3 regions of the Streptomyces sp. NPDC002870 genome follow, and region 1 is predicted to be linked to each of the others. Evidence: predicted binding sites of a transcription regulator. Region 1 holds the regulator's gene; each other region holds the start of a gene.
The links. Region 1 encodes HrcA, which represses chaperone genes, less so after heat shock. Its sites were predicted from a motif close to TTNGCACTCNGNNNNNCNGAGTGCNAA; they were not measured.
Positions count from the first base shown of each region.

Region 2: groES (co-chaperone GroES) is a predicted target of HrcA. The motif match lies at 1,906-1,932, and genes of this name have one in related genera.
Region 3: groL (chaperonin GroEL) is a predicted target of HrcA. The motif match lies at 1,076-1,102, and genes of this name have one in related genera.

Region 1 covers NZ_JBIAPW010000036.1:88,569-91,840, reverse strand. The annotation lists gene ACFYWY_RS31860 (DUF3097 domain-containing protein) at 1-490, opposite strand, end outside; gene ACFYWY_RS31855 (MBL fold metallo-hydrolase) at 501-1,223, opposite strand; gene hrcA (heat-inducible transcriptional repressor HrcA) at 1,389-2,414, shown strand; gene dnaJ (molecular chaperone DnaJ) at 2,415-3,272, shown strand, end outside.
Region 2 covers NZ_JBIAPW010000004.1:133,951-137,222, reverse strand. The annotation lists gene ACFYWY_RS07200 (SAM-dependent methyltransferase) at 1-146, opposite strand, end outside; gene ACFYWY_RS07195 (polysaccharide deacetylase family protein) at 229-1,143, shown strand; gene ACFYWY_RS07190 (polysaccharide deacetylase family protein) at 1,140-1,781, shown strand; gene groES (co-chaperone GroES) at 2,079-2,387, shown strand; gene groL (chaperonin GroEL) at 2,517-3,272, shown strand, end outside.
Region 3 covers NZ_JBIAPW010000012.1:188,599-191,870, reverse strand. The annotation lists gene ACFYWY_RS17850 (MoaD/ThiS family protein) at 1-253, shown strand, start outside; gene ACFYWY_RS17845 (cold-shock protein) at 663-866, shown strand; gene groL (chaperonin GroEL) at 1,227-2,849, shown strand; gene ACFYWY_RS17835 (hypothetical protein) at 2,869-3,015, opposite strand; gene ACFYWY_RS17830 (DUF397 domain-containing protein) at 3,046-3,138, opposite strand; gene ACFYWY_RS17825 (helix-turn-helix domain-containing protein) at 3,251-3,272, opposite strand, start outside.

The sequences.
Region 1 (3,272 bases):
CCAGCACCCCCAGGCGCGCGTCCGGACCCGGGGCGAAGTCCGTGACGATCGAGGGGAGGTCGTCGATGCCCTCCAGGTACTCCACCACCACCCCCTCGATCCGCAGATCGTCGCCCCAGACCTTCTCGACCAGCTCGGCGTCGTGGCGGCCCTCCACGTAGATGCGCCCGGCGCGGGCGACCCGCGCGCGGGCGCCGGGGACCGCGAGGGAGCCCGAGGCCGTACGGGCCGGGCGGGACGCAGACGGCGACGTCGGGCGGACCAGGGTGACGACGCGGCCTTCCAGCAGGAAGCCCCGCGGGGCCAGCGGGAACACCCGGTGCTTGCCGAAGCGGTCCTCCAGGGTCACGGTCCCCGCCTCGCAGCGGATCACCGCGCCGCAGAATCCCGTGCCGACCTCCTCCACGACCAGGTCCGGGTCGGCGGGGACCTCGGGAGCAGGCTGCTGCTTCTTCCAAGGTGGCGTCAGATCGGGGCTGTAGCTGCGCATTCGGCAGACGCTACGACACCCCGAAGCGCGCCGCCAGCACGTCGCGTTGGGCGCGTACGAACGCCGCGTCGACCACCGCCCCGTGCCCCGGCACATACGCCGCGTCCTCGCCGCCCAGGGACAGCAGCCGGTCCAGCGCGGCCGGCCAGCGGGACGGGATCGCGTCCGGGCCCACCTGGGGTTCGTCCGACTCCTCCACCAGGTCGCCGCAGAACACCACCTCCGGGCTGCCCGGCACCAGGACCGCCAGATCGTGGCCCGAATGTCCCGGGCCCACATTCGCCAGCAGCACCTGCCGGCCGCCCAGGTCCAGCGTCCACTCCCCGCTCACCATGTGGTGCGGCACCACCAGTACGTCGACCGCCTGGGCCGCGGCGTCGGCGGCCACCCCGTGGCGTACCGCCGAGCCGAGGATGCCGTCCCGCTCCCGCTTCATCAGATCGGCCAGACCGACCGCGCCGTACACCTCCGCCCCCGCGAACGCCGCCGTCCCCAGCACATGGTCGAAGTGCGGGTGGCTCAGTGCGATATGCGTCACCCGGCGGCCGCCCAGGAGCGCCTGCGCCTGGGTGCGGAGCTCGGCGCCCTCGCGGAGCGTGGAGCCCGTGTCGTACATGAGGACACCGCTCTCACCGGCGATCAGACCCACAGTCGCGTCCCAGCCCGGCATCCGTCGGCGGCCCACCCCGTCGGCCAGCCGCTCCCAGCCGAACTCTTCCCAACTGACGTCCATACCGGGACGCTATCGGCAACGACCAGGGATGTCGCACGGTAGCGTCGTCGGCCGCCCTTGCTAGGGGCGTACCCCACGGCCGTACACTGGCACGGTGTAAGGCTGGCACTCGTACGCATCGAGTGCCAAGCAGTCGCCCAGGGACCACAGCTGGAGGTGTGCGCGGTGCTCAGCGAACGCAGACTCGAGGTGCTGCGCGCCATCGTCCAGGACTATGTCGGCACCGAGGAGCCAGTCGGCTCCAAGGCGCTCACCGAGCGTCATAAGCTCGGCGTCTCGCCGGCCACGGTCCGAAACGACATGGCGGTGCTGGAGGAGGAAGGGTTCATCGCCCAGCCGCACACCAGCGCCGGCCGCATCCCGACGGACAAGGGCTACCGGCTCTTCGTCGACAAGCTGGCGGGCGTCAAGCCGCTGTCGTCGCCGGAGCGCCGCGCCATCCAGAACTTCCTGGACGGAGCCGTCGACCTCGACGACGTCGTGAGCCGTACGGTACGGCTGCTCGCGCAGCTGACCCGGCAGGTCGCCGTCGTCCAGTACCCCTCGCTGACCCGGTCCACCGTCCGGCACGTGGAGCTCCTCTCCCTCGCGCCGGCCCGGCTGATGCTGGTGCTGATCACGGACACCGGACGGGTCGAGCAGCGCATGATCGACTGCCCCGCGCCGTTCGGTGACACCTCGCTCGCGGACCTGCGGGCCCGGCTCAACAGCCGGGTCGTCGGGCGCCGCTTCGCGGATGTGCCGCAGCTGGTGCAGGATCTTCCCGATTCCTTCGGGGCGGAGGACAGCGGGACCGTCTCCACGGTGCTCTCGACCCTGCTCGAAACCCTGGTCGAGGAGACCGAGGAGCGTCTGGTGATCGGCGGCACCGCCAATCTGACGCGCTTCGGTCACGACTTCCCGCTGACGATCAGGCCGGTGCTCGAGGCGCTCGAGGAGCATGTGGTGCTCCTCAAGCTGCTCGGCGAGGCCAAGGAATCTGGCGGTATGGGCATGACCGTACGGATCGGTCATGAGAACGCCCATGAAGGCCTCAACTCCACGTCCGTGGTCGCGGTCGGCTACGGTTCGGGCGACGAGGCAGTTGCGAAACTCGGCGTGGTCGGACCGACCCGCATGGACTACCCCGGAACGATGGGAGCGGTACGCGCAGTGGCACGTTACGTCGGACAGATCCTGGCGGAGTCGTAAGTGGCCACGGACTACTACGCCGTACTCGGCGTGCGCCGCGACGCATCACAGGACGAGATCAAGAAGGCATTTCGCCGGCTTGCGCGCGAACTCCACCCGGATGTGAATCCGGACCCGAAGACGCAGGAGCGCTTCAAGGAGATCAACGCCGCCTACGAGGTGCTGTCGGATCCGCAGAAGAAGCAGGTCTACGACCTCGGCGGGGACCCGCTATCGCAGGCGGGCGCCGCAGGCGCGGGCGGCTTCGGAGCCGGTGGCTTCGGGAACTTCTCGGACATCATGGACGCGTTCTTCGGTACGGCGTCGCAGCGCGGGCCGAGGTCGCGTACGCGCCGCGGCCAGGACGCGATGATCCGGCTGGAGATCGACCTCAACGAGGCGGCCTTCGGTACGACCAAGGACATCCAGGTCGACACCGCGGTCGTCTGCACGACGTGCTCCGGTGAGGGCGCTGCGCCCGGCACCTCGGCGCAGACCTGCGACATGTGCCGCGGCCGCGGTGAGGTCTCGCAGGTGACGCGGTCCTTCCTGGGCCAGGTCATGACGTCGCGCCCGTGCCCGCAGTGCCAGGGCTTCGGCACGGTCGTGCCGACGCCGTGCCCGGAATGTGCCGGCGACGGCCGTATCCGGTCCCGTCGCACGCTGACCGTGAAGATCCCGGCCGGCGTCGACAACGGCACGCGCATCCAGCTCGCCGGTGAGGGCGAGGTCGGCCCCGGCGGCGGCCCCGCGGGTGATCTGTATGTCGAGATCCACGAGCTGCCGCACCTGGTCTTCCAGCGGCGCGGCGACGATCTGCACTGCACGGTGACCGTCCCGATGACGGCGGCGGCGCTGGGCACGAAGTGCCCGCTGGAG
Region 2 (3,272 bases), on a different contig from region 1:
GCCGGGTGCTCGCGGCGCAGCCGGGTGGCCGTGGCCAGCTCCTGCGCCGGGTCGTAGGCGTCCAGGGAGTCCAACAGCGCCCGCCCCTCCTCGGTGAGCAGTGCGGCAAAGGAGGCGAGGGGATCCAGGTCGTTCACCCGGCCCATTGTGGGCCAGGCGGGGGATGGTGCGCCCGCGGTGGCGGTGTCGGCCGGGCCGTACGGGTCCGTGCTGACAAGATCCAGCGCCATGCAGCTAGTAACACAAAATGAGAAAAAACGGGCGCGACGGAGTCGTGCAGTCCTGGCCGTGCTCCTCGTCGCCGCCCTTGGCGCCGCATGTGCGGCCGAGTCCCCGAAACCTTCCGGCGGCGCGCGCCCCGCCCCGGGCCAGGAGCCCGGCGCGGCCGGCGCGCTCTCCACGTACATGGAGGAGGTCGAGCGCACTCAGGCCGAACGGGCCGTCGCCGCCAAGAAGTGGGGCCTGGACGAGACCCCGCTCGCCGCGCCCCAGCCCCCCGACGCCAAGCCTGAGATCACCACCCGTAAGGGCTTCGAGGTCGAAGACGGCGAGTCCTTGCCACCCGTCTTCACTACCGTGCCGGTCAAGGAGAAGATCGTCTTCCTGACGATCGACGACGGTTCGGAGAAGGACCCCGCCCTGCTCCAGATGATGAGCGAGCTCCAGATCCCGTACAGCGCCTTCCTCAGCGACTACGTCATCAGCGACAACTACGGCTACTTCAAAGAGATGCAGGACAGCGGCGTCTCGCTGCACAACCACACCCTCAACCACCGCTATCTGCCCGGCCTTTCCTACGCCGAGCAGGAGCGGGAGATCTGCGGCCAGCAGGCCGAGATCGAGAAGCGGTACGGCAAGCGGCCTCCGCTCTTCCGCCCGCCGTACGGCAACTACAACAAGGAGACCCTGCGCGCCGCCCAGTCGTGCGGGGTGAAGGCCGTGCCCCTGTGGGCCGCGGAGGCGTTTCCCGATCACATGGAGTGGCGGGAGTGGGACCAGGACCTGCACCCCGGCGACATCATCCTCACCCACTTCCGCGGCCCCGCGGACTGGAAGGGCAGCATGCCCGACATGATCCGGAATGTCATGAAGACGATCACCGGCAGGGGCTACGCCGTGGCAAAGCTGGAGGACTACGTATGACGCAGGCGCACCGGCTGCTGGCCGGAGTGCTGGCGGCCGGTGCGTTTCTCGCCGCGGGATGCGCGCAGTCGGTTGACCCGATCGAGCGGCTCGGGCGCAAGGCCGCCCAACAGGTCACGCCGGGCGCGGGTGCTCCGGGCGCCGCCCATCGGCGGTGGGGGCTGGCGCGGCCGCTGGCCGCCGCGCCGAAGCCGCCCGCACGCCGCCTCTCGGAGCCGTCCGTGGTGGACCGGGTGCCCATCCGCGACAAGGTCGTCTTCCTCACCTTCGACGAGCGCGCGGCGCGCGATCCGCAGTTCGTACGGATGACGGGCGAACTGAAGCTGCCGGTCAGCGTGTTCCGCGCGGCCGGGCAACCGGACCTGCGCACGCTCTCGTACGAGGGGCAGCGCGCCGAGATCTGCGGACGGCGTCAGGTCCGCCTCTTCCGCCCGCCGCAGGGCGCGTACAACGAGGACACGCTGCGGGCGGCGGCCGACTGCGGGGTCCGCGCGATGGTCCTGGGGCGGGAGTACGCGGAGGGCGAACAGCTGCGGCCCGGCGAGATCGTGCGGGCGGACGCACGAACGGCGGCACGGTTGCTGCGCCGTATTCAGGAGCAGGGGTACGCGGTGGCGCGCCTGGAGGACTACGTCTGAACCCTGGTGCCCCCGGGGTCTGGGCGTACGGAACCAGTGGGCGTACGCCGTTGAGCGATGGCGGAACCAATGGGTCGGGCGCGACGTTTTCCGTACCGGGATCAGAGCGGCGCGCGCCGTTGAATTGGCACTCCGCTTGACCGAGTGCTAATCGCAGTCATAGTCTCAGGTCTGGCACTCCCCACTGGAGAGTGCCAACACAGCGACGGGCAGGTCCGGCACCCGCGACGACGGATCCACCTGGTCGCCACCTCAGACAGTTAACCCCGTGAGATCTCCGAAGGGGGAGGTCGGATCGTGACGACCGCCAGCTCCAAGGTTGCCATCAAGCCGCTCGAGGACCGCATTGTGGTCCAGCCGCTCGACGCCGAGCAGACCACGGCCTCTGGCCTGGTCATCCCGGACACCGCGAAGGAGAAGCCCCAGGAGGGCGTCGTCCTCGCAGTGGGCCCGGGTCGCTTCGAGAACGGCGAGCGTCTGCCGCTCGACGTCAAGACCGGCGACGTCGTGCTGTACAGCAAGTACGGCGGCACCGAAGTCAAGTACAACGGCGAGGAGTACCTCGTCCTCTCGGCTCGCGACGTACTCGCGATCATCGAGAAGTAGGTCGGGGGTCTGGGGGGCATCCCCAGAGGACTCCGCACCCGAAGTTGTTTGATCTGCGCCCCTGGCCCCCGCACTGATGTAGCCGGGCGGTCAGGGGCGCAGTTCGTTTGAGAGGACAGAGAAGCTCCCATGGCGAAGATCCTGAAGTTCGACGAGGACGCCCGTCGCGCCCTCGAGCGCGGCGTCAACAAGCTTGCCGACACGGTGAAGGTGACGATCGGCCCCCGCGGCCGCAACGTCGTCATCGACAAGAAGTTCGGCGCCCCCACCATCACCAACGACGGTGTCACGATCGCCCGTGAGGTCGAGCTCGATGACCCGTACGAGAACCTCGGCGCCCAGCTGGTGAAGGAGGTGGCGACCAAGACCAACGACATCGCGGGTGACGGCACCACCACCGCCACCGTGCTGGCCCAGGCGCTGGTCCGCGAGGGCCTGCGCAACGTCGCAGCCGGCGCGTCCCCGGCCGCCCTGAAGAAGGGCATCGACGCCGCGGTCAAGGCAGTGTCCGAGGAGCTCCTCGCCACCGCCCGCCCGATCGAGGACAAGGCCGACATCGCCGCCGTCGCCGCGCTCTCCGCGCAGGACCAGCAGGTCGGCCAGCTCATCGCCGAGGCGATGGACAAGGTCGGCAAGGACGGTGTCATCACCGTCGAGGAGTCCAACGCCTTCGGCCTGGAGCTCGACTTCACCGAGGGCATGGCCTTCGACAAGGGCTACCTCTCCCCGTACATGGTGAGCGACCAGGAGCGTATGGAGGCCGTCCTCGACGACCCGTACATCCTGATCCACCAGGGCAAGATCGCCTCCATCCAGGACCTGCTGCCGCTGCTGGAGAAGGTCATCCAGGCCGGTGGCTCCAAGCCGCTGCTGATCATCGCCGAG
Region 3 (3,272 bases), on a different contig from region 1:
CATTCTCCGTACGTATACGGGCGGCCAGGCCGAGGTTTCGGCTCAGGGCGCGACTCTCTCCGAGGTGATCGCCGACCTGGAGAAGAACCACACGGGCATCGCCGCGCGCGTCCTGGACGACCAGGGCAAGCTGCGCCGGTTCGTCAACGTGTACGTGAACGACGACGACGTCCGTTTCGAGCAGGGTCTTCAGACTGCGACACCGGACGGCGCGGGCGTCTCGATCATCCCGGCTGTCGCCGGCGGCTGCTGACTTCGCAGAGTTACCTCTATTGCCCCCTCCGCAAGAGAAGCGGAGGGGGTAATTCCTTAGGGTTGAGCGCGGTAGAGTTGGGAAGCCCCCTCCGCTGCTCATGCCGAGCGCATATGAGAATGCGTCGCCGCGCGACAAGAAGCAGCCAAAGTGCAGGGCCGAATTGTCGCGTAGGCGCCTTTCGTCGGGCCCGACTTGCCCCGGAATTCACAGAATTCACATGAATTATCCGTTCGGGCTTGCGCAGATTTCTCGTCCGACTGACCTGTTGCAGACGGCAGTTGGACAGATACATTCAGCCGCGGTCGACGCGTTCCGGCGCACACCCTCCTCCTGTCGGGTGGGTGAGGTCTGACCCGGGTCCGCGAAGTGCGGTCCTGCGCAAGGGCCAGTAATAGGGGAGTTAGGCATGGCTCAGGGCACCGTCAAGTGGTTCAACGCGGAGAAGGGGTACGGCTTCATCGCGGTCGACGGTGGTGCGGATGTTTTCGTCCACTACAGCGCGATCCAGATGGACGGGTACCGCACCCTTGAAGAGGGTCAGCGAGTTGAATTCGAGATCTCGCAGGGCCAGAAGGGTCCGCAGGCGGACATGGTCAAGCTCGCCGTCTGATCTCGGCGCGATCGGCCACCGACGCACTCACGCCGAGGGGCCCGCATCCCACGAGGGATGCGGGCCCCTCGTGCGTCTGCGCCCGACCGCCGCCCCTCGTCCAGGCTTCTTCGAAGCCGCTTGCGCCCACCCGTCGCCCGACCGCCGCCCCTCATCGAGGCTTCTTCGAAGCCGCTTGCACTCTAGGGGGTCGAGTGCTAATCATTGCGTTAGCACTCTGACAGTGAGAGTGACAACGAGGACCGAGTCGGTGAGGTCCGCAGGCCAGGTGGGGCAAGGAACCACAAGGTTTGCAGGCCGTCCGTCGCGGGCGCCAGCGCGGTCCGGAGAATCCACCCCAGTCCGGGAGGACCACTTCACATGGCCAAGATCATCGCGTTCGACGAGGAGGCACGGCGCGGTCTCGAGCGCGGGATGAACCAGCTCGCCGACGCCGTCAAGGTCACCCTTGGCCCCAAGGGCCGGAACGTCGTCCTCGAGAAGAAGTGGGGCGCCCCCACGATCACCAACGATGGTGTTTCCATCGCCAAGGAGATCGAGCTCGAGGACCCGTACGAGAAGATCGGCGCCGAGCTGGTCAAGGAAGTCGCCAAGAAGACGGACGACGTCGCCGGTGACGGAACGACCACCGCGACCGTCCTCGCCCAGGCGCTCGTCCGCGAGGGCCTGCGCAACGTGGCGGCCGGCGCCAACCCCATGGCACTCAAGCGTGGCATCGAGAAGGCCGTCGAGGCCGTCTCCGGCGCCCTGCTCGAGCAGGCCAAGGACGTGGAGACCAAGGAGCAGATCGCTTCGACGGCCTCCATCTCCGCCGCCGACACCCAGATCGGCGAGCTCATCGCCGAGGCGATGGACAAGGTCGGCAAGGAAGGCGTCATCACCGTCGAGGAGTCCCAGACCTTCGGTCTGGAGCTGGAGCTCACCGAGGGTATGCGCTTCGACAAGGGCTACATCTCGGCGTACTTCGCCACCGACATGGAGCGTATGGAGGCGTCGCTCGACGACCCGTACATCCTGATCGTCAACTCCAAGGTCAGCAACGTGAAGGACCTCCTTCCGCTGCTGGAGAAGGTCATGCAGTCGGGTAAGCCGCTGCTGATCATCGCCGAGGACGTCGAGGGCGAGGCGCTGTCGACCCTGGTCGTCAACAAGATCCGCGGCACCTTCAAGTCCGTTGCCGTCAAGGCTCCGGGCTTCGGCGACCGCCGCAAGGCGATGCTGAACGACATCGCCATCCTCACCGGCGGCACGGTCATCTCCGAGGAGGTCGGTCTCAAGCTTGAGAACGCCGGCCTGGACCTGCTGGGCCGCGCCCGCAAGGTCGTTATCACCAAGGACGAGACCACGATCGTCGACGGTGCCGGTGAGAGCGACCAGGTTGCCGGTCGCGTGAACCAGATCCGTGCCGAGATCGAGAACAGCGACTCGGACTACGACCGCGAGAAGCTCCAGGAGCGCCTCGCGAAGCTGGCCGGCGGCGTGGCCGTCATCAAGGCCGGCGCCGCGACCGAGGTCGAGCTCAAGGAGCGCAAGCACCGCATCGAGGACGCGGTGCGCAACGCCAAGGCCGCTGTCGAGGAGGGCATCGTCGCCGGTGGTGGCGTGGCTCTCATTCAGGCTTCCTCGGTCTTCGAGAAGCTCGAGCTCGAGGGTGACGAGGCGACCGGCGCCAACGCCGTGAAGCTGGCGCTGGAGGCCCCGCTGAAGCAGATCGCCATCAACGGTGGTCTCGAGGGCGGCGTCATCGTCGAGAAGGTGCGCAACCTGCCCATCGGTCACGGTCTGAACGCCGCGACCGGCGAGTACGTCGACATGATCGCCGAGGGCATCATCGACCCGGCGAAGGTCACGCGTTCCGCGCTGCAGAACGCCGCGTCGATCGCCGCGCTGTTCCTCACCACCGAGGCCGTCATCGCCGACAAGCCGGAGAAGGCCTCTGCGGCCGCTCCGGGCGGCATGCCGGGCGGTGACATGGACTTCTGATCCTGCGCGGATCGGCAGTTCACGCTGTACGGACCGAGGGCGGCACCCCCACTCCCAGGGGGGTGCCGCCCTCGGGCTTTTGCCCGGCGCGGCGGACCCACAGCAGGGCACCGGCCAGCCAGGAGTGCGGCGCCGGGCACACCTGGCCGAGTGCGTTCCTGTTCACCGGCGAGCGCCCGGCTCGTGACACGTCCTGCTAGTCGTGCTTCAGGCCGGTGACGAAGGCGGACCAGGCGGCGGCCCGGAACAGGAGCTTCGGGCCGTCGGTGGCGAAGGTGCGGGAGATCAACGCGGAGGGGCGGCTGCGGTGACGTGCGTCAGCTGTTGCTGATGGCCGGCGAGGGCGGACCTCGGCTGGGTACAGCGTGGCCGATCCGGTGCGGTTTGTGTGCGTACCGGCGTCACGCCGCCGGGTGGGCGGTG